Regions from separate parts of the Lentibacillus cibarius genome, predicted to be linked through region 3. Evidence: riboswitches for the same ligand, from Rfam matches in the RefSeq annotation. Region 3 holds a riboswitch; each other region holds the start of a gene.
The links. A riboswitch is a leader RNA that binds a small molecule or an ion and turns the genes downstream of it on or off. The one in region 3 is predicted to bind thiamine pyrophosphate.
Positions count from the first base shown of each region.

Region 1 (8,093 bases), 210 kb from region 3:
GTTGTCTTTTCATCGGAACCAGCAATTCCGACAACTCGAGCTCCTTTAATTTTGGCAATCTGTCCAACGATCATACCAACCGCTCCTGCTGCACCGGATACAACAACTGTTTCCCCTTCTTTTGGCTGACCAATATCAAGCAGACCAAAATAAGCAGTCAAGCCAGTTAAGCCAAGGACACTCAGGTATGCGGTCAGAGGAGCGATTGTTTCATCAATTTTACGTACCTTAGATTCTTGAATAACGTTATATCGCTGCCATCCGAGCGTCCCGACTACTTTATCACCGACGCTTAACTGATCTGAATCAGACAAAACGACCTCTCCAATAATTCCGCCACAGATCATCTCATTTAATTCGAAAGGTTTCACATACGATTTTGCATCATCCATCCTGCCTCTCATATACGGATCAACAGATAAATAGATTGTTTTAACAAGAACCTCTCCTTCTTCCGGTTGTGGTACAGGACTGTCTTGAAATGTAAAATTCTCTTTTGTTGGCAGCCCTTTTGGGCGCTTTGCCAATAGAATCTGACTATTTTTCAATTTTTCTTTTAATGTCATTATCTTTCCACCCCTTTAGCCTTCAAGTCGACTGCAATATTATCCCTGGTTGCTTTGGAGTATGGACAGATTTGATGGGCGGATTCAACAAGTTGTTCAGCTACTTCTTGTTCAACTCCCGGAATTGTAACATCCAATGCAACAGTAAGAGCAAAACCTCCATCGGTATCTTTTCCTATTGATACTTGCGCTTTCACCTCTGTTTCGTCAATTTTAATTCGTTGCTTTCTGGCAGCCAGATTCAACGCACTGTCAAAGCAGGCCGCATACCCAGCGGAAAATAATTATTCCGGATTGGTCCCTTCTCCCCCTGCACCGCCAAGTGATTTAGGCATTACTAATGGCATATCAATTATCTTATCATCTGAAATCACACGTCCATTACGTCCACCTCTGACAGTGGATGAAGCAGTATATAAAGCATTCAAGTTTATCACCCCAATTTAATTTTGTGCAATTTAATTGCGCGATACTTATTAAACCATAAAAATTTCTTCTCGTCAAAAAACCAGTTTGACATTTTATGAACTTCCATATAGTTTAAAATAGAGAAGGACTGAAAGGATGATAATTAATGGAGAAAGATGAAGCAATAAAATTAAACAACCAACTGTGTTTTTCTATCTATTCATTATCAAGGGAAATAAATAAATTGTATCGTCCGTTTTTGGAAGAACTCAATTTAACGTATACACAGTATCTTGTCATGCTTGTTTTGTGGGAAAAAGAATCCTGTACAATGAAGGAGTTGGGAGACAGTCTTTTTCTCGATTCCGGAACACTTTCCCCAGTGCTCAAGCGCCTTACAGAAAGAGCGTTAACATACCGAAAACGAGATCCCGATGATGAAAGACGTGTATTAATTTCCTTAACTGAAGAAGGAAAACAATTAAAGGAAACGGCAGCGGAGATTCCCGGTAAGCTTATTAAAAAGAGTGGTCTCACTGAAGAGGAATTTTCGAGAACCCTTTTCGACTTCACAAATTTATTACAGCATATTCAGCAAGCGAATACAGAGTAAATCATGTGCCTCAGCAAAAAGGAAAGAAAAGGTAACAGGCCCCTCTTTCCTTTTTACAGTTTAAATGCCTTTCTCTTACTAGAATATTCTTGTATCCGGGATGGCTGATGCTCCTGAAAAAAATCCAAAATCAACCATAAAAAAGGTGACAACCTCACCTCCATAAATTAAACTACATTTTTCTTCCTCAGCTGTGCCTTTGTAACTCCTTTTTACAAATCTCCCCCATCTCCCTCGATCCCTTATCCCACTTGACCTCAACCCTTGTTTCATCCATAGAAATCCCGTCTTTCATCCCTTACATGAAGGAGATTTAACTCTTATTTTTACTATTTATTTTAAGAAATTTAATACAAATAACCAGGCAGTTTAGTCAAAAAAATAATAGTTTGTCGCTCTTGGTTTCTTCTTTTCAACAGTCGAATATTGGGATGAACACTACAATGATTGGTCAAAGGATAGAATTGACCACGTCAAGACATTCGTTCAATTACGCAAAGGTTTTCAAAAAACGTGGGTTCGTAAATTGTGACACGTGATTCGCAAAATGAATAAATTCCCCCACAATGCAAATAATAAACCTATCCCTAACAAAAGAGGTGAGTCACCCATGGAACGTTTAATGTTAAAAGGCCTGTTGGCCGCGTGTGTCGGAATTTTACCCTTCATATTCAAAAAGGGACCTTTACCAATTTTAATCATTGCCTTCCTTTTTAAATAACCATATCCCCAATAACCAAGGTGTAACAAAACCACCCAATATATTTACCCACATAATTATCACCTGTTATGATATTTTGTGTAATTAAATACATAAATATGCTTAATTGAATTATTCTGTTAGTTAGCTTAAGTACATTTTTCCCCATCTCTTCGCTACCTGTTATTCAAGAATAGTCAGCAATAGGTAAGCGTCTAAATTTATCTTCGGCTTTTCTTTTGCTCCACACGAACAAACTGTAATATTGGTGAATCCAACAAAAATACCCCTCTCTTTTATTCCGTTATCTGACCCTACAATGTCAATTTAGGCGCTTTTTCCGGATTAGCCTCCGTTAACGCAATAAATTTTAGTTTAATTTTTTTGATAGTAACATAAAAATGTCAACTAATACCCCATCAATGATACCTATAAAAACCCAAACGTACTAAAGTCATTCATCAAATTAGGTAAGTTAACAATCAAAAATAAACCAAATATAATTCCTAAAAAAAGAGAAAAAGCAACATTTTAATCCCCCCTTGTTAAAAATTCCTGCCCTATTGTTTAGTAAATTTACTGAAGTCCATGATTAAGTATTTGGCTTCTTATAACTTCATTCCCAAAAGTAAACCACAAGAGTAATAATAAAACTATAATCCCCATTATAAGGCTGAACCAAGCAAAGTATTTATTTTCTTTATTTATCAATGGATTAAAGTACAATTAATAATACTCCAAACGCGAGAGTAATTACTACCGAAAGTTGTCTTGATAAGGTTTCAAAGACCATTGCTCTCACCCCTTTAAAGAATTTTAATATCAGTATGTCACTCCTTGCTAATTAGATTAGAATAATGAGAACGTATTTCACTATATAAGTACCAAAAACTTTGTCAACAACACTGCACCAGGATGCCAAAGTGCCGGTCAACGATCAAGTCCTTTTTTAGAAGTATCTAAAAGCTAGATTATATCTTCATTACTTCTTAAACTCATTAGCTGCGTTACCTTGCAATATGATCCTTCAATAACAATCTGAGTACAATTTTTTAACCCGCAAAAGCGCCGTTTGCTGAACACTGGATAACAAAGAAAATAATAGCCAAAAAATAACGTCTCGATTAAAGAAGGTTAAACAGAGACATACGGTATATGCGTTGATGCATAAAAACTTATAACCAAAAGTACAAGAACATATAATATAAATGTATAGTCATACGGGGAATAACTAAAGTTATAGTAGTAGGTACGGTTCTTATCATCAGAAAATTGCTTCGCCTCCATCGCTACTGCAATCCGATGGGCGCGTCGAATACTACCTGATAAAAGCGGGACAGCATAGGATTTTATCTTAAAAAAGATGGACTTGAGACCTTTTTGTTTTTTAACACCTCGAACTTTCATGGCATATCGAATGGTTTGAAATTCTTCCTTCATAATCGTGATTAGTCGTAATGCAGCCATAAAACTATACGCATATTTCGGCTTTAATTTTGCTTGCTGCATTAACGAATAGAATAAATTCACTGGTTTTGTTGTTAATGCAAAGGTTAGACCCATCATTGCAAAGATAAGAGCACGAAAATCAACTAGTAATCCCGTAAAAAAGCTCTCTTCTGTTATATGAACAAGTCCCCACTTAAACCATGTCGTCTCCCCTTGTCCAAACATTACCATGGCTGATGATGTTGATATAAAAATGAAACAGAACGGAACGACTAAAAGCAAAATAAATTTAAGCGGATAACCAGTAAACAATAAAAATAGAATGAGAAAACCAACACTTAGATTCATCATATAATTTAGATTATCAATAAATAAGACGGCAATGCAGAGTATACATACAACCAAAAGTTTTAAACTGGGATTCACACGATGGAGCCATGTTTCCTTTCCCAATAAAGTCATCTGACTCCTCCTTTTAAAGAACCACGCCTGCTTCAAGACTGGACTTTTTGAATTCCGTTTTGTTCTGGCGTTCAGATTGTTCATCTTTCATTACTTTACCGTTTTCTACCGTCCAAATTCTTGTAGCGAAATACTTGGATATTTGTTCGTCATGGGTAACCATTATAAAGGTTGTACCTTGACGGCGATATTGTTCAATCCATTCCAATAAAGCAAATGTATTTCTGGAATCCTGTCCAAATGTCGGTTCATCCAATAGAATAATCTGCTGCTCCTTAATTATTGATGCAGCAACACTTAACCGGCGCTTTTGTCCCATCGATAGCTGAAAAGGATTTTTATCCTGATGATTAGCTAGTCGAAAAACATGAAGAAGTTCAGCGACACGCTGTTCAATTAGATGTGGATCGGTATTGTCTATTCGCAACGAATAAGCAATTTCTTCATAAACAGAATTCGCTACAAATTGAAGTTCTGGATTTTGAAACACAAATGTCATTTGTTCATGTAAATTTTTTACTTTTTTAATTGGTATTCCCATTAATTCGTATTTTCCCGTCGTTTTTATGAACTGCATCAGCGCATGCAAAAATGTACTCTTCCCAGCGCCATTATCCCCACGAATGACAATCCACTCACCGCCAGAAACCTGTTGTTCATCAACGGAGATTTTAATTTCCTTGTTTCGATAGCCTTTAAATTGTTGTAATCTTAAAAGGTTATTATTGTTGACACTTACTTCACGCTGAACGGGATGTTCTGCAAGATAATCATCCCAGACGCCCGGAAACCAAATTCCCTGTCTTTTCATCTCCTGTTTATAATTAGAGAAAATCATATCCTTTGGTCCATCAGCAATAATCTCTCCATTTTCGTTAAATAGGATAATCCGGTCAATAAATTCCAGCACATGATCAATTTTATGTTCGACGACAAGTACAGTCTTATTTTCACTAACATTTTTTATAACATCCCATATATCCTTCGTTCCAACTGGATCAAGCATCGCTGTTGGCTCATCTAAAAATAAAACGTCTGGATTAAGAGTAAGAACGGATGCAATAGCAAGCCGCTGTTTCATGCCTCCTGATAAAGATGCTATGGGTGTATGAATGTCCTGCAACTCCAATGAAACCTCCTTAAGCTGCCGATTAATTCGCTTCTGCATTTTCTCCCTTGGTATTCGGAGATTTTCAAGGACAAAAGCAATCTCTTCATCGACATACGGCATGCAAAACTGGCTGTCTGGATCCTGAAAAACATACCCCCATGATGAAGGGCGCTCTAGTTTGTCAGCTTTTAACGGTACTTCATAAGAATTTGGAATGAGTCCGCTTAACAGCTGCAAAAGCGTTGATTTACCACAGCCAGAAGGTCCTAACAAAAGAACCTTTTCACCTTTTTGAAACGAAACGGATAAATCCTTAAATAAGAGCGATTCGTCACCAGGAAATTTCAGTCTTAAATTCTCAACACGTGTCATTTGTTCCATCTTTATCATCCTTATCTTTCATCCACATCCAATGCATCATAATCTTCTCTGGATGCCGGACGAACAAGATTCGTAACTCCTGTCGTTTCAAGTGCTTTGACAAGATAATAAGCTAAAATACCAGCAAAGAACAGTGAACCGATAGATCGAGCAACTAAATACAAGATTAAGTTCCAAGTCGACAGGGCTAAAATTTCTCCATAAAAACTATCCATAATAACGGAACCTATACATGAAGAGAGACCTGCTAATACAGCTATTGATAAATCAAATCGTTTATAGCGAAATGCCATAAACACGAGTTCTGCAAATAATCCTTGAACCACTCCATATAATAGAACCGTCAATCCCCAAGGTGATCCGAGTAAAAACTCACCAGACGCAGCAGCAATCTCTGCCAATAACGCAACTCCTGGCTTTCGAATGATTAAATAGACGACAGGTGCTGCGATAAACCACATTCCATAAACGAACTGATCAAGGTGCAGACCAATAGGGGTTAATGTATAATATAGCGGGCCCCATAAGATATAAACAATTCCAAATGCAATAGCAATCACAATCGTTACTAGAATATACGTTAATTTCAATCCTTTTGCCATGTATTTTTCTCCTCCTCTAGTCTTTTCCACCTAATGGACCATACTTCTTGTTTGTAAGCCATATTCCAAAATGATAACTCATAAGATAAAATGCTCTTTATTCGTTCTCTATCATCTTCTGAAACTTTTTTCAGCTATGTCATCTCCTCCACTAATAAATGAATGATGAAAACTTGCTGCCCTAATTTCATCTACAGCTTGACGTACTTCCCCTGAAAATTTCATTTCTTCCCCCCCTCCCTAAATTTATAAATAAAAATAAAAAACCACCTTCTTATTACAGAGAAAGTGGTTTTAATTGAAAATAATACATATGTATTGTTTGCAACTAAACGCCACTTCCCTCCGCTGGTATGATCCAGATCAGGTTCTAAGGGTCTTAAAGTCATACTTTAATCTCAGCTCTATGGTGAATTGATCACCTTGAAAGCTCCCCTAGTGGTTTTATTCGTTTATTTACTTGTATCATACTATGTTCAATATATTTGTCAAGGATTACTCAAATATGTTTTTTAAAGAATTACTTTAATTCATATCTATTCTATTCGTTAGTTTATGATAGGTATTTATTTACAATATTAACGGCAGTTCCAAGTGCATATTCTCAACACAATATGCTGTTTTCAGCAAATGTGAGGTTTTAGTCTTTTAGAATTTGTTAGTTAATGACAGCTACGTGAATATAAGTTATAATAAACAGGTTCTGAATCACCTTTCATTTAAGGGAAGGGGGTTTTTTATGATTACTATATATAATGTCAGCAAATGGTTCGGCTCGTTTGAAGCAATTCAATCGGTATCGTTAAGTATTAAGTCGGGCGAAATTCATGGTATTATTGGCGCGAGTGGTGCAGGGAAATCAACGTTACTGCGAATGATGAACTTATTAGAGCAGCCTGATGAAGGAGAAGTTATCATAAATGGTGAAACGCTGAACCATTTAAAAGGTAAGCGAATTCGTCACATACGTCAGTCGTTAGCTATGATCTTCCAAGGGTATCATTTAGTCGGCAATAAAACGGTTTTCGACAATGTCGTCGTGCCGCTAGAATTAGCTAAAGTTCCGAAAACAAACCGGACAGAACAAGTAATGAAGAGTTTGCGTTTTGTGGGTCTCGATACGTTAAAAGATCAGTACCCGGGGCAGCTAAGCGGAGGGCAAAAGCAACGCGTCGCTATTGCGCGAGCGATTGTCAACCAGCCTCAAGTGTTGTTATGTGATGAACCAACGTCATCACTTGACCCGAATACAACAGCGGAAGTGCTCGAAGTATTAAAGCGAATCAATCAAGAATTTGGTGTCACCATTGTCATTGTTACCCACGAAATGGAAGTAATCAAAAGTGTCTGTGAACGAGTGACGGTTATGGCAGATGGTCGCATCTACGAAGAAATTAATATCGATCCGACAGGAGTACATAAAATTGAACATAGCGCCGAAGGTTTTGTCAAACGTTTGAAATCAGGTGGTGACGTCAACAATGCCTGATATATTAGTTGATTATCAAACTGAGATTTGGGTGTCAATTGGCGAGACATTTATTATGGTTGGTTCTTCAATACTAGCGGCATTGTTAATCGGGCTTCCAATTGGCACCTTTTTATTCCTGTGTCGCAAAGGGCAATTGCTTGAAAATCAATTTGTTTTTTCATCCTTGAACTTAATCGTGAACATTATTCGTTCGTTTCCATTCTTGTTACTCGTTATCTTTTTAATTCCGTTCACGCGTTTTATTATTGGAACGGCGATTGGTACAGCAGCTGCGATCGTCCCGATGACCGTTATTGCAATCGCGCACTA
Region 1 is NZ_VCIA01000001.1:279,496-287,588, forward strand. Features, by position in the region: gene FFL34_RS01410 (NADP-dependent oxidoreductase) at 1-566, opposite strand, end outside; partial or broken gene FFL34_RS01415 (organic hydroperoxide resistance protein) at 566-994, opposite strand; gene FFL34_RS01420 (MarR family winged helix-turn-helix transcriptional regulator) at 1,141-1,587, shown strand; gene FFL34_RS01425 (energy-coupling factor transporter transmembrane component T family protein) at 3,422-4,198, opposite strand; gene FFL34_RS01430 (ABC transporter ATP-binding protein) at 4,212-5,690, opposite strand; gene FFL34_RS01435 (ECF transporter S component) at 5,702-6,292, opposite strand; TPP riboswitch at 6,616-6,739, opposite strand; gene FFL34_RS01440 (methionine ABC transporter ATP-binding protein) at 7,032-7,781, shown strand; gene FFL34_RS01445 (methionine ABC transporter permease) at 7,774-8,093, shown strand, end outside.
Region 1: linked by a shared signal. The riboswitch ahead of FFL34_RS01435 (ECF transporter S component) and the one ahead of FFL34_RS00425 (thiamine phosphate synthase) in region 3 are both predicted to bind thiamine pyrophosphate.

Region 2 (8,093 bases), 640 kb from region 3:
CAGCTATCCAAGATGTATTCCCGCTTGATTACCTCATTTCCGAAACAAGAATCGTCTATCCTTTTGCGGGTATCATCAAACAGCCGGAGCAGATCACTCCGAATCAGTCAGAGGTGGAGCGAGTGTTTACGGTACCGCTGTCATTCTTTCTAGAAACTAAACCTGCAAGATACAAAGTGGCATACCAGCCCATGCCTGAAAAGGATTTTCCCTTCGAACTTATTCAAGGAGGAAAAAACTACAACTGGAACGCCCGTAGTAGGGAAGAACTTTTTTATCAGTACAATGGGAATGTTATTTGGGGGTTGACTGCGCTGATCATGAGTCATTTTGTTCGCCTGATTCAGGCTAATGATAGGACGCAATTCGGGGAGTGAGAAACGGGAGACTATCTCGTATCCCGCTATCCCAATGCGACGTCGAGAATCATCATAACGGCAAAACCGAACATGATACTCATTGAGGCAAGGTCTTTATTCCCATTTTCCTGTGACCCAGGGATAACTTCTTCGGCCACAACGAAAATCATCGCACCTGCAGCGAAGCTTAATGCATATGGCAATAATGGTTGCATAATGGTGACGGCGAGTGCCCCGATAATTCCGGCAATTGGCTCAACAACTCCGGATGCCTGCCCGTACATAAAACTTTTTCCACGAGACATTCCTTCACGCCGAAGTGGCATAGAAACGGCAAGGCCTTCTGGAAAGTTCTGGATTCCAATACCGATAGCCAGTGCAATGGCACCACCAAGTGAAGCTGTCGGCAAATCAGCGGCTATTGCACCGAAAGCTACACCAACAGCAAGCCCTTCCGGAATGTTATGCAGGGTAATTGCCAAAACTAGAAGCGTACTCCGTCTTTTTCTGTCCGGATGGATCCCTTCAGCCTCATCCATGGCTAATCCCGGATGAAGGTGAGGGAGTAATTTATCTGCTGCCCAAAGGAAGATACCGCCTAGCAAAAAGCCTATTGCGGCCGGAATCCACGCTGGCAATGGCCCACCTTCAGCCTTTTCCAATGCCGGTGAAAGCAATGACCAGAAGCTTGCAGCAATCATCACTCCACCGGCAAAGCCCAGCATACTATCCATAAAACGTTGATTGAAGCCCTTTGTTGTAAAAACGAGAGCAGCACCTAAAGCTGTCATGCCCCATGTAAAAAGGGTTGCAAATGTTGCTTGTGCAATTGGATTTAGATCTAGGAAATAATCAATCATAATGGGATATTTCCCCCTTCTTTGTTCAGGATTTAAGGTTCTTCAATTAACATAAACTTTAATGTTTACCACGGGAAACTTTTAGTTACGTGCGCATCATACAATTATTTCAAATTGTTGTCAATGATACTGTCTTTTGTATACGGTTAAAAGTAAACTTTTGGAATATATTAGCAAAAAACTTCGGCACTAGCTATAGGGTTATGTGCGTGCCGAAGTTTTTTATGTTCCTTAGTTAAAGCTGGTACGAACAAAAAACGTCCCCCATTGTTGACAATCAGACAACCTGGGGGAGAAGTTTCCTGATTTTATAGGATAAGAAGTATAAAATAAATGATAAGTCACGTCCAGTCCCGACGTATTAGTGCTAGCGGTTGGCATAGAACGTGACGAATTTAGCTTGAACCTTTATTTTTAGACAGTTGATTTGACAGGCCAAGTGGATTTATTTTCAGCCATATCCCAAAACATATATTCAAAGTAACTTGTCTTTACCACAATCTCCTCTAATTCTTTTAATTCGTGTTCTGGTTTTCCTTCAGCAATTTCATTGATTAATTCGATACAGTCATTGGCAAGCTTGGAAAATTCCTCAGATGAATACATTTGTACCCAATTGCCATAAAGCTCATGTTCTGTGGCATTGGGCCATGTGGCAAGCTCTTTCCCGATGAAGTTATAACTCCATGCGCATGCCAGAACAGCTGCGATTGCATTTTCGACACCGCCACTTTGTGCTTTATTCAGCATATAGCTTGTATAGGCTGTCACAGTTGCGGATGGTTCGGTTGCTTCCAATTCATCATTTGAAATACCGAATGTCGATGCGTATTCCCGGTGTAAATCCATTTCAACATTCATGGTTCCATGCAGGAGGTTTGCAAATGTGGTCATCGTTTTTAAGTTATGCGCTTTCGCTGCTCCGATGGCAAAGATGCGCGAATACTCAACTAAATAAATGTAGTCTTGTTTCATATAGTGTTTAAACTTTTCCACATCGAGCGTTCCTTCCCCTATACCTTTGACAAAGGGGTGCTCCAGATAAGTATGCCATAAAGGTTTAACCCGATTAAAAATACGATTACTGAATTTCTGTGCCATAATAAAAACTCCTCTCTTATTTCACTAAGAGGGAGCACGCCTAATCATGTATGACCGGTAAGCGTATGATTGATTCAAATGGCAAAGTTTTACGCACATTCGTATCCACTTCCCTACGCTAGTATGAACTAGATCAGGTTCAAAGGGTCAAGTCTTACCTTTCTCAGCAGAAAAATGCTCCCCTAGTGTTTTCGTTTTATTATTCAGTTAAATTCAATGAAAACATATGAAGAGATAACTGTCAAATACTGTTTATTAAAAATGGGGAATTTTAATGCATATGCGGTCATTAATAAACCTGATCCCCATTAAAAATGGAATTCTTCACGACCACATAATCGACATGACGGATAGCTTCAAGTTGACTGCCCCCCGCATAAGAAATAGATGATTGCAAATCTTGCTCCATTTCTTTAAGCGTATCATTTAAGGAGCCTTTGTGCTCCACATACATTTTTTTGCCTTCTACGTTTTTCTTTTCGCCTTTTTGAAATTCAGAAGCTGATCCAAAGTACTCTTTATACCACTTTCCGTCTTTTTCAATCGTTTCCCCTGGTGATTCCTCGTGTCCGGCAAAAAGTGAACCAATCATGACCATCGACGCACCGAACCTAATCGATTTAGCAATATCCCCATGGGTACGAATACCTCCATCAGCAATGATTGGTTTACTTGCTGCCTTGGCACACCATTTTAATGCTGCTAATTGCCAGCCGCCGGTTCCGAAGCCCGTTTTTAGTTTTGTAGTACAGACTTTTCCGGGTCCGATACCAACTTTAGTGGCATCCGCACCAGCATGCTCCAATTCTCGTACTGCCTCAGGGGTGCCGACATTTCCCGCAATCACAAAACTATCGGGCAAGTGTTCTTTAATATGCTGAATCATTTTTATTACTGAATTCGCATGCCCGTGTGCGATATCAATCGTAATGTATTCTGGTATAAGCTGCTCATGGGCTAACTGTTGGATAAATGAATACTCTTCATCTTTGACACCAACACTGATTGATGCGATAAGTCCACGTGAATGCATGTCTTTAATGAAACCCCAACGCTTCTCTGGTTCAAACCGGTGCATGACATAGAAATATCCGCCATCAGCAAGCTTATTGGCTATATTTTCGTCGATAATCGTTTGCATGTTTGCTGGAACAACAGGAAGTTTAAACGTATGTCCGCCCAAGGTAATGGACGTGTCACATTCGGATCGGCTGTTTACGATGCATTTTGCTGGAACCAGCTGCACATCTTCATAGTCAAATACATTTTCCATAAATATCTCCCCTAAAAACGAATATTATACAATGAAATGTTTTAAACGTTCGTACATTGAACACTATACATGATTCTTTTTTGTATGTCAAAATGAGTCTATCGGATAAACTGTTCAAATCGCTGTGCTATAATACTAAGTGAATTTAGACATAAAAGCGGGTGAACCGATGTATAACGCCATATTTAATCATAAATATAAAAAGCGTCAGCTCAGCCATTTAGAGGAAGAAGAAATGCTTAAAGTTTTTTATCAGGATTACCGGCATGTACGGAAGGAATTGTTTAAACATTTGCGGGATCAGAACAGCGGATTAGATAAGTTAGTGATTTTTGAAAAGACGTTGAAAATCCTCGATCGGTTTATATTTGTTTGCTTCTGTGAAGATGCCGATTTACTGCCGAGAAATGTTCTCCGAAACGTTGTTCAAATGTCCAAGCATTCATTTGAAAAGCGTGACACCAAGATATGGAATCAGCTAAAAGAGTTATTCCTTTCGATTGATAAAGGAAACCCTGATATGAATATTAATCGTTTTAATGGTGGTTTGTTTAAAGAGGATATTATATTGGATGGTTTAGTTATCCAAGATGATATATTTCCGTTGTTTGAAAGGATAACCAATTATGATTATTCCGTAGAGCTTAATGTGAACATACTTGGACATATTTTTGAACAATCAATCAATGATATTGAAAAAATAAAATCGGATATCCTTAATGAAACATTTGACTCGGAGCAAGGGAAACGGAAGAAAGACGGGATATTTTACACGTCGCCGGGTGTTACGAAATTGCTGCTAGAGGAGACGTTAGGCAGCTGGATTAATGACAGAAAACGGGAATTTCATGCGGATGCACTACCGAATTTAACGGGAGAGGACTTTTCAAAATTTCATAAACCCCAACCGGATAAACGTAGGAAAAAGTTGTTGCCCGTAGAGAAACACATTGCGTTTTACCGTCAATTACAACAGCAGCTGCGTTCTATTAAAATATTGGACCCGGCGGTGGGGAGTGGTGCGTTCCTCCATATGGCATTGGACACTCTCACTTTAGAAAGGGACAAAATTAACAAAAAACTGGAAGAAATGCAGGATGGTCAAGCGGAATTAGTCGATATTAACCGTTATATTTTGACCAATAACTTGTTCGGTGTTGATTTGAATGAAGAAACCGTCGAAATATCAAAATTGTCGTTGTGGCTGAAAACCGCGAATAAACGCGAGGAATTGACGTTACTTGATGATAACTTGAAAACAGGGAATTCGATTATTGATAACCCGGATGTTACGAATAAGGCATTTCAATGGGATAAAGAATTCCCGGGGATAATGGATGCTGGTGGATTTGATGTCATTATTGGCAATCCGCCGTATGTGTTTGCAAGGAATAAAGGATTTACAGCGGCCGAAAAAGCTTATTTTAACAACCATTATGATTTAGTAGAATACCAAATAAATACCTATTTATTATTCATTGAACGTTCGTACCATTTGCTCAAAGAAGGTGGCTGGTTTGCTTTCATTGTGCCTAACACGTGTTTGACGATTGATTCGTTTAAGAAAATGCGGCGTTTTCTTCTGGAACACACCGGCAACTTGAAAATTATCAATATATACGACCGGATATTTGCACAGGCAGATGTCGATACGTGTTTCATTATTTTCCAAAAAACAGCGCCGACAACCGTCAAACTCGGAGAATACGCTGGTGAAAATGTCGAGATTGTCGCTGAAGTACGTCCAGAACAATTAGTAGATGAGCAAAGTATCATTAATATTTCGCTCATGAAAAACAAACAAGCCTTTAATGTGATGAGAAAGATAGAAGAAACAGGGCTGAATTTAGGCGCTGTTGCGACCGTGAAATCGGGCCTGGTGGCTTATGAAGTTGGTAAGGGTAATCCGGTCCAGACAAAGGAAATGAAGGAGAATAGGGTATATCACAGTGATGATCAAGTTGATGAAACGTATTGGATGTACCTTGAGGGGCGCGATGTTTGCCGTTATTATATCGACTGGGGTGGCAGCTGGCTTCGATATGGCCCCCATCTGGCTGCCAGACGGAAAGAAGAAATTTTCACATCGTCAAGAATTTTAGTAAGGCAAATTCCTTCCAGGTCAACGTATGCAATCAACGCTGTCTACACGGAAGAGGAAGTCTTGAATGACCGCAACGCTAACAATATTATAAATTTCCAAAAAGATCCGCTATTTTTGTTGGGTGTGCTGAATTCAAAAATCACAACGTTCTGGTTTATCAACAAGTTCGATAAATTCCAGCGAAAAACATTTCCACAGTTTAAGGTGAAGGATTTGAAAATGTTTCCTGTTCCGGATATTTCAGAACAAGAGCAGAAACACATATCGGAAGCAGTCGCTCAAATGTTGCAAGTTAAGTATGATAAAGGCAAAGCTTTGCACACAATGGAACAAGTGATCCGACATGAACTTAAAATAGATCGATTGCCCGCTTCATTCCAAACGTTTTATAAATGGAATGCAGAAGAGTGGCTGGAGCAGCTTAGCAAATGGAAGTATATGTCCCTTACCGAAAAGTCAGGCTGGCTGGCGTATTATGAAAATAGAAAAAGTGTGATGAATAGATTGGTTGAAAAAGAAAATCAGTTGAACGAGGAAATTGATCAAATGACAGCGAGTGCGTTTGACTTAAGTGATGCGGAAATGCAACTGATTGATACGAATGTAGCGGAATTCCTGGAATGAACTGTTATGTGCTCGAGTCCATATTGCTTGGTATAGAAAGTTGAATCAAACCCCTGTAGTTATGCACAAGGTTTTGATTCAACTCCATTCACATCACTTTAAAGCACGTAACTATATATACAGATAAAGTGAAACAAACTGCCGACCAAAATAAATATATGAAAAATCTCGTGAAATCCCATATGTTTAAATGAGAGGAAGGCTGGTTTTCGCCAGTATATGAAGGCGCCAATGGTGTAAAAAACCCCACCAAGAACGAGCATCAGCATACCACTACTACCTATAATTGGCGCAAGTTTAGGGGTGTAGAAAATAGCGACCCAACCCATCCCTACATACAAAGCAGTTGATAGCCACCTCGGTGCATGAAACCATACCAATTTAAAGGTTACACCAGCACAGGCGATGCCGGATATAACCGTAAAAAGTATCCACCCGGATATACCGCTTAAGCTGATTAAACATAATGGTGTATAAGTTCCAGCAATCAGAACAAAAATCATGGAGTGGTCAATACGGCGCAGAAAAGCAATAACATGGTCCCGCGCGACAACCATGTGGTAGGTAGCCGAGGCGCTGTACAAGAGAATCATGCTAGTTCCAAAAATGACAGCTGCCACAACAGCAAGCGCGGAATTAGTTGTTGCTAAAGCCTTCGTAACTAATGCAATTAATCCAAAGAACGACAGGACAGCTCCAAATAAATGGGTCAGCCCATTAATTGGTTCACGAATAGATATACCCAAAACATCAGCACCTTTGTATTTTGTAAGTGTACATATTACCATAAATGTATATTAGATTGTTTTCAACTAAAAAAGGTTGTTTTAAAAGGGGAAATTCACCGATATTTTCTTAGAAAGAAGGTCATGTATATGAAGCTTAGCATATTGGATCAATCACCCATATCTGCGGACAAGTCGGCACGTGAAGCGTTAAACGCATCAATTGATCTGGCCAAAACAGCCGATAGATTAGGATATAATCGATATTGGATAGCAGAGCATCATGATATGTCCGGTTTGGCATGTCCGAATCCAGATGTGATGCTAGGAATGATTGGGTTTGAAACAAAACAGATACGGATTGGTGCTGGCGCTGTTTTATTGCCGCATTACAAGCCATTCCGTGTGGCTGAAACGTACAACCTGTTGGCAACACTGTATCCTGGGCGTGTTGACTTGGGAATCGGTCGGGCTCCAGGCGGATCGGCGGAAGCGTCCATGGCACTGTCTGGCAACTTTTTGGAAAATGTCCGCCATATGCCGGAATCGCTTGATGAATTGCGTAAGTTTTTGCATGGGGGATTTCCTGAAGCGCATATGAACGCCAAAATCAAACCATCTCCTGTGCCATCAACACCACCGGAAATGTGGTTGTTGGGAACAAGTGAAAAGAGTGCTCAAGCTGCTGCAGAACAGGGACTTCCGTATGCATTCGGGCAATTCATGAGTAAACAGGATGGCCCTCGGATTATGCAGAACTATTCGGAAACGTTCGGTGCAAAATATCCGCATCAGCAACTGAATAAACTTGCTGCGATATCGGTTATATGTGCTGAAACAACTGAGAAAGCGGAAGAACTAGCATTAAGCAATCAGTTATGGCGGATTCAACAGGCGAAAGGGGAAGGAGATGGGAAGGTTCCCTCCGTTCAAGAAGCAAAACGCTACCATTATTCTGATGAGGACATGGCAATGGTCCGTGAGACAGCCAACCAAACGATTATTGGTAATCCTAAAGAAGTAAAGCAGGCACTTACTCGCCTAGAG
Region 2 is NZ_VCIA01000001.1:709,913-718,005, reverse strand. Features, by position in the region: gene FFL34_RS03625 (NUDIX hydrolase) at 1-377, shown strand, start outside; gene FFL34_RS03620 (ZIP family metal transporter) at 404-1,219, opposite strand; gene tenA (thiaminase II) at 1,634-2,320, opposite strand; TPP riboswitch at 2,414-2,514, opposite strand; gene guaC (GMP reductase) at 2,610-3,593, opposite strand; gene FFL34_RS03605 (Eco57I restriction-modification methylase domain-containing protein) at 3,763-6,321, shown strand; gene trhA (PAQR family membrane homeostasis protein TrhA) at 6,420-7,067, opposite strand; gene FFL34_RS03595 (LLM class flavin-dependent oxidoreductase) at 7,197-8,093, shown strand, end outside.
Region 2: linked by a shared signal. The riboswitch ahead of tenA (thiaminase II) and the one ahead of FFL34_RS00425 (thiamine phosphate synthase) in region 3 are both predicted to bind thiamine pyrophosphate.

Region 3 (8,093 bases):
AGCATTAAGGGCTGGAAAGAAGTTGAGTTTGAAGTTATTCGGGATAAAAGTGATACGTGTGTCATTGTTTGCGGTATGGAAAACGTTGACCCTGTTGGTGTACATACGGGTGATTCTGTTGTTACGGCACCAGTTCAAACACTGTCACAAACACAGAATAAGCTGTTGTGTGATGCAGCCGTAAAAATTATCCGTAATTTAGGGATTGTAGGGGCTTGTAACATACAATTTGCCATGTCACCATCAACAAATGATTATTATGTAATTGAGGTAAATCCGCGTGTTAGCCGATCTTCCGCGTTAGCTTCCAAAGCAACCGGCTGTCCGATTGCTTTGCTAGCGACGAAATGTGCACTTAATAGTCATTTGAAAGATTATTTTCCTGTCCAGGATAAAGCTGTCTATATGCCTGAAATTGACTATACGGTCGTGAAAATACCGCGCTTTTCTTTCGATAAATTTCCTGAAGTAAACCGGACATTGGGTACCCAAATGAAGGCAACAGGGGAAACGATGGCAATTGACCGTTCATTTGCTGCAGCTTTAAACAAGGCCATTCGTTCATTAGATTGTAACATGTACAGCTTCCGGCATTCTATGGTAGGTGATTTGGAAGAAACAGCGTTGTTTGAACACATGCAAGCACCAACTGACCTAAGACTATTCGCAGTTGCTGAGGCACTTCGCCGAGGAAAAACAATACAAGAACTCGAAGAAATGACAGCAATCAGCACGTTCTTTCTGGAGAATATTAATCACATTGTGGAAATGGAGGAACAGCTGACAACCATGTCTCTGCAATCTATTTCACAAGAAATGATGATACAAGCGAAAGAACTGCAAATCAGTGATACAGCGTTGGCTGCATGTTTACAGACAACTGAAAGTGCAATTAGAGAAAAACGAAACAGTATGGGACTAACCCCTGCGTATCAAACGGTTATAACTGAAAATCATTTACCATACTACTATTCCACATGGCAAGGAGACCTTTATACGAAATCACAGCCTAACGAGAAGGATAAAGTGCTTATTATAGGCTCGGGACCAATTCGCATCGGGCAAGGAATGGAGTTTGATTATAGTTGTGTCCATGCCGCGTATGCTTTAAAAAAGGCGGGGTATACAACCGTGATAATCAATAATAATCCGGAAACGGTAAGTACAGATAGTTCTGTGGCGGACCACCTCTATTTTGAACCATTAACAGCTGAAGATGTTTTATCCGTTATTCAATATGAGAATATATCCGGTGCGCTGATTCAATTTGGCGGCCAAACAGCACTTGATCTTGCCGAAGAATTAGCAGAAGCAGGTGTATATATTTATGGAACACCGATTGATACCGTAAATCAGTTGGAAGATCGCAATCTATTTTACAAAATACTACACCAATTGAACATTCCGCATATTCAGGGAGAAATGGCTTATCGTATGGATGATATAAAGTTGCGTGCTGAAAAAATTGGGTACCCTGTGCTTGTAAGGCCTTCCTATGTTATTGGTGGGGAGTTAATGCAGATTATTTACCATGAACATGCCTTGGATTCCTACCTCCAAGAAATAAAACAGCTGAATGAACGAAGCTGGCCGATTTTGATTGATAAATATATTCAAGGCCTTGAGGTGGAATTGGACTGTGTCAGTGACGGGCAAAACATTATGGTCCCTGCTATAATGGAGCACATTGAACGGGCAGGAGTACATTCCGGCGATAGTATTGCTGTTATGCCTCCTGTTCATTTAACCGTAAGGCAACAGGAAAAATTGCTGGATTACACAAAAGCCATTTGCCAAAAAACAAACATTGTCGGTATGATAAATATTCAATTTGTTGTCAGTGATGATACCGTTTATGTGTTAGAAGTAAATCCACGTGCTTCCAGAACAGTTCCAATGGTCAGCAAACTTACGGATACAGCTATGGTCGATAATGCTGTCCATGTACAACTTGGTATGATGCTTGGAAAGGATGTATTGCCTGAAACACTTGGATACTATGCAGTAAAAGCACCAGTCTTTTCTTCGGCTCAGATGGAAGGGATGGATCCATTATTAGGTCCTGTTATGAAATCAACAGGGGAAATACTTGGACTAGATACAAGCTATGAAAAAGCGCTTGCTAAAGCAACGGGTATACCTTCCCTTACACTGGAGACAAACCCATCGAAAACCGGTCTTTTCTGTTCTATTGCTGACAGAGAAAAAATCTTAGCCGCCCCATTGCTGGAAAAACTGGCTGCGCGATTTCATTTATTGGCAACACCCGGAACAAGTTCTTATCTGCGAGCATGCGGAATCGAAAACGAAACGGTGGCTAACAGCCCGGAAGCGTTGCACACGCTATTTCACGAACGGTCACTTGCAGGTGCGGTGATTATTCCATCAGGTGTACAGCAGAAAAAAAGTGGCGATGTGGCCAGAAAATTGGCAACGAACAACCAAGTAGCGTTATTTACCTGTATCGACACATTAAAAACAGTAATGGAATGTTGGCAAGCTGATGATGATTTTTCTGTTGCCACTTTACAACAGTACTATAAAAAACGCCTTACAAGTGTTTCCGTGTAAAAAAGCGTAGTTAGAGACCGCCCACCTTTTGCTATACTTTTTTAACGATTAGTTACGTTGAACTATGAGGACAAAATATTTAATTGACATTTTAAAATCTTCGTGATAAATTTAATTCATAACTTAATAATTTTGCGATTTCCACTAGGGGTGCCTTTCTAAAAGGCTGAGATCAAAGTGCTTGACTTTGGGACTCTTTGAACTTGACACGGTTAATACCGGCGCAGGGAAGTGGTGGGACGAGGTCGTTTATCTATTAAATTACCGAGCTAACCACTTTCCGGATTGATACAGGAAAGTGGTTTTTTGTGTTTAGCTGAACGTCCGAAAGGGAGGGGTTGCGATTAAAGAGCTTCATGTGATTTCGACCGGGCAACAGACTAGAGCGCAATTTGTGTCGATTATAAAGGATATACATCCATATATAGACTTCGTTCATCTCCGCGAACCTTCGTGGACAGATAATGAAATGATAGAAGCAATTGATTTACTTATTGAAGAAGGTGTTCCCCGTAACAAACTCGTTGTGAACACTCGTGTTAATGTAGCACACGTGATGAAAACATATGGAATTCAGCTTACCAATGAAAGCATGGACGTAACGGAGGTAAAAAAATTCTATCGTCACTTGCGCGTTGGCTGTTCGGTTCATTCAGTTAAGGAAGCTATTGATGCCGCCGGTCATGGTGCAGATTATCTCATTTATGGGCATATCTTTGAAACCGGTTCAAAACCAGGAATAGCACCTAGAGGGGTGAAACAACTGGAGGAAGTTACCCATAACACAACGGCACCCGTTATTGCCATTGGCGGAATAACGCCCGAAAATGCTCAACTTGTTTTGCAAAGTGGTGCCAGTGGTATTGCGGTTTTGTCAGGAATTTTGCTGGCGCGAGATCCACTGAAAGCTGTGAAGAAATATCAAGAATGTCTAGCAGGGGGAATAAAATGAAACAGCATTATGACGCAATTATCGTTGGCGGGGGAGTGATGGGAAGTTCCATTGCATATCAACTAAGTAAACGAAACATGCAAGTGCTGATCATTGAAAAAGATGGGATGGCGAAAAAGGCCTCCAGCGCGGCAGCAGGAATGTTAGGTGCGCAGTCAGAACTGGAAGGTGATCATCAGCTTTTTCCATTGGCCCAACAAAGCAGGGCGATGTTTCCGGTGGTAGCTGAGGAACTAAAATCCCTCTCCGGCATAGATATCGAACTCAAACAAACCGGTATTTTAAAAGTGGCCCAAACAGAAGATGAACTTACCCATTTAAAATCTGTTGCAGCACTACAGCGATCGATGGGGCAAGAGGCGGAATGGTTATCGGCAGAAAAAATAAGGATGAAAGAACCGGAACTTTCTGCTGCTGCCTTAGGTGGTTTCTATATACCGAATGACGGACAGGTTTCTGCGCCGCTATTGTCTAAAGCTTTTGCTCAATCGGCCGCTGTTTTAGGTACAGATATGCTGGAATATACGAAAGTCGACAGTTTTATACGGAAAGATAATCGTATTATTGGGGTCAAAACTACTGCCGGTACCTATTATGCCGAGGAAATAGTTGTTGCAGGTGGAGCATGGAGCAGCCACATCCTCCAAAAAGCCGGTGAATCACTAGATGTTTATCCTGTGAAAGGGGAATGTTTTGCAGTTCAGCATGATCAGCAAATGATATCCTCTAGTATCTTTCTGACAAATGGTTACATTGTACCAAAGTCTGGAGGAAGGTTGATCATTGGCGCCACACAAAAGCCCGGTGATTTCGATCAAACTGTACATTTGCATGGCTTGTCAGGCCTGATAGCAAATGCTACAAACATGATTCCGGCGTTGAAGGAGGCCAAATGGGAAAATGCTTGGGCAGGTATCCGACCGCAAACAGGTGACGACTTACCTTACATTGGTAGGTGCCCTCATGTAAATGGCTTATCTGTTGCAGCCGGCCATTTTCGGAATGGGATTCTGCTTAGTCCGATTACAGGTATACTTGTAGCTGACTTATTAGAAGGCAAACCAGTTGATGATACGTTTGCGATTGACCGTAAGCTTTTGGAGGAGGTGAACTCGTGAAGCTAAACGTAAATGGCAATGAGATACATGTGCCGGAAACAGTGAAAACGATTGAAGATGTCAAGCTGCATTTGAATATCACGAATCCCGGTGTCATTGTGGAACATAATGGCGATATCTTAGAAAAATCTACTCACGTTGATAAGCAAATAACAGACGGTGACAAAATTGAGTTCGTACAATTTGTAGGAGGCGGTTGAGATGTTAACTATTGGAGATAAACAATTTCATTCAAGACTATTTTTAGGTACAGGAAAATATCCGGATTTCGATACACAAAAAGAGGCAGTGGATGTCTCGGAAACAGAAGTACTGACTTTTTCGGTACGACGGATGAACATTTTTGAGCCATCACAGCCAAACTTTTTGGAGAAACTTGACGTGGAAAAGTACAGCCTGCTTCCAAATACAGCGGGAGCGAAAACGGCTGAGGAAGCTGTTCGTACGGCAAAGCTGGCGAAAGCGTCCGGTCTTTGTGACATGATTAAAGTGGAAGTAATCGGCTGTGACAAGACGTTGCTTCCCGATCCTGTTGAAACATTAAAAGCAACAGAAGAACTGGTAAAGGAAGGGTTTACAGTCTTGCCATACACGTCGGATGATGTTGTGCTCGCCCAACGGCTTGCCGATGCCGGTGCACACGCGATTATGCCCGGTGCATCACCGATTGGCTCTGGTCAAGGTATTATTAATCCTCTTAATTTAAGCTTAATTATTGAGCAAGCAACTGTTCCTATTATTGTTGATGCCGGAATAGGTTCCCCTAATGATGTAACGGCGGCAATGGAGCTCGGTGCTGACGGTATATTGTTGAACACAGCGGTTTCTGCTGCAGCACACCCTGTTAAAATGGCTGAAGCGATGAAGCTGGCTGTTCGAGCGGGACGGCTTGGCTATGAGGCAGGGCGTATTCCGAAAAAACGATACGCAACTGCCAGCAGTCCAATGGAAGGAATCAGTGTATAATGCAGGAACGCTATTCCAGACAGATGTTATTTTCCGGCATTGGCGAGGAAGGTCAAGCACTGCTGCAAAATAAGCACGTATTAGTTATTGGTGCGGGGGCGCTCGGTACCGGAAATGCGGAAATATTGGTCCGGTCCGGCGTTGGCACTATTACTATAGCAGATCGTGATTATGTCGAATGGAGCAACCTGCAACGCCAGCAATTATACACCGAGGAAGACGCCAGAAATCATATGCCTAAAGCAATTGCTGCAAAAAAACGGTTGGAAACAATCAATTCCGACGTGAAAATTAACGCACACATTGTTGATATTACACCTTTAGAAATGGAACAATTTGTTCATGGGATCGATTTAATCATCGATGCTACTGACAATTTTGACATTCGTATGATTATGAATGATATATCGCAGAAATATGCAATTCCATGGATTTACGGTTCAATTGTTGCCAGTTACGGCGTCAGTTTTACCGTTATTCCGGGAACATCACCATGCCTGCATTGTCTGATGGAAGATGTTCCTATTGGTGGCATGACCTGTGATACGGGAGGGGTGATTTCTCCGGTTGTACAGTTAGTCGTTGCCCATCAAACGGCTGAAGCACTTAAGATATTAACAGAAAACTGGGAATACGTACGCCGTGAATTAATTTCCTTTGATCTATGGACAAACCAGCACGCATCAATCAACGTTTCTAAAGTAAAAAAGGCAGCATGTTCATCATGCGGATCCGAGGCGACTTATCCATTCTTGACGTATGACAATAAAATGAAGACTGCAGTCCTTTGCGGCCGGGATACCGTGCAAATTCGGCCGGCAGCAAACGAACAAAGGGATTTGGAGACTGTTGCCGCATCCTTATCCAAACTTGGCAAAGTAGAACAGAATGACTTTTTATTGCAATTTAAGACCGGTGAGAATCGCATGGTGATGTTTAAGGATGGTCGTGTACTTGTGCATGGGACAAATGATGAAGTAAAGGCAAAATCACTCTATCACAAATATCTCGCCTAGAGACGTGTGGAACGAATATGAATGAGATGACTTTGGTTGTATTATTCTATGCCACAACACAATTGCTGACATTGCGCCAAGGGCTTCCCTTAGAAATAAAACACTTCCCTTTGGATATCATTGTCCAAAGGGTGTTTTCATGATAAAAATACTGATTTTGTAAGAATGATAGATAAAGATGAGCTGGAAAAATAAGATGAACGTCAATTTTTTGTGAGGTGGAGTTAATTGACGATTGGTATCATGCTTGATGCCCACCTATTTTTGCGCTTCGGTCGATAGTAACTCCCGCTTTTGTATAGCTTGTAGCACGTAAAATGGCAGTGGATCCGTATGTTGCACGAATGTTATCCATCACGTAGCCGATAGCTTTTTTTCCGGCAGTGTCTTCAAATAAACTCAATTGCGCATCACCATAGTCGTCATGCAGATTGCCCAATGTTACATAAACATGTCTTATATCACTTGTTCCGTCATAAAATTCACCAAACAGCTCCATACAAACATGATACATGTCCATGGTACTATTGGTTGGCAGCGGAATGGACCTCGATCGGCTAAACCCGCCTCCTGACGTCTTGGAATAAGCTATACCAAGATGAATGGTTCGGCCGGCTTTATTTGCTGTTCGTGCTCTTCTGCATACTTCTTCACACAAATCGAGCATACAGACAGCTACTTCATCGTTGGAGTAATCACGCAATAACGAGATGCCATGACCAAATCCTTTTTGTTCTGTTTTTGTAAAGTTGCCGAGGACAGGACTTAAGTCAACCCCCCAGGCATGCCAATATAACTGTTCCCCCATAATCCCAAACCGTTTTGTTAATTGCTTAAACGGAAAACGAGCGAGCTGTCCGAGCGTAATAATCCCCATCCGGTTTAGATTGCGCTGCATTTGCCGGCCGATTCCCCAAATATCCTGCACTGGATGTGGCCATAGTTTTTCCCGGACATCTTCATACGTGCATGCTGCTATGCCCTCTTTTTTGGCGTATAGGTCCATCACCACTTTAGCAAGGAATTTATTGTCACCTATTCCGATTGAACAGGTGATGCCGAAATTTTCCAGGATATCGCGTTTGATGGAAGCGGCAACTTGCCACCGGCTGCCAAATAATTTCTCCATTCCGTTCACCGTTACCCAGACCTCATCAACCGAATACGGATGAATCGCTTCTTTCGGGACATACTGGTTAAGCAGTTTGGTGATTTCTATGGACACTGCTAAATAGTCTGCCATGTGTGCCGGTGCAATGACAATGTCAGGGTCATTAGGCAGTTCAAAAAAGCGACTGACATTACTGATGCCGTGCTTTTTCTTTAATGCCGGAGAGGCGGCCAGGACGATGCTCCCCGGCCTGTTCACGTCACCGACGACAGCCAGCTGGGCAGTCATTGGATCCAACCCTCGTTTCACGGCTTCGACACTCGCATAAAAGGAGCGCATATCAATACACAGGATATCAT
Region 3 is NZ_VCIA01000001.1:73,055-81,147, reverse strand. Features, by position in the region: gene carB (carbamoyl-phosphate synthase (glutamine-hydrolyzing) large subunit) at 1-2,571, shown strand, start outside; TPP riboswitch at 2,708-2,818, shown strand; gene FFL34_RS00425 (thiamine phosphate synthase) at 2,930-3,523, shown strand; gene thiO (glycine oxidase ThiO) at 3,520-4,641, shown strand; gene thiS (sulfur carrier protein ThiS) at 4,638-4,841, shown strand; gene FFL34_RS00410 (thiazole synthase) at 4,843-5,607, shown strand; gene FFL34_RS00405 (thiazole biosynthesis adenylyltransferase ThiF) at 5,607-6,623, shown strand; gene FFL34_RS00400 (Y-family DNA polymerase) at 6,865-8,093, opposite strand, start outside.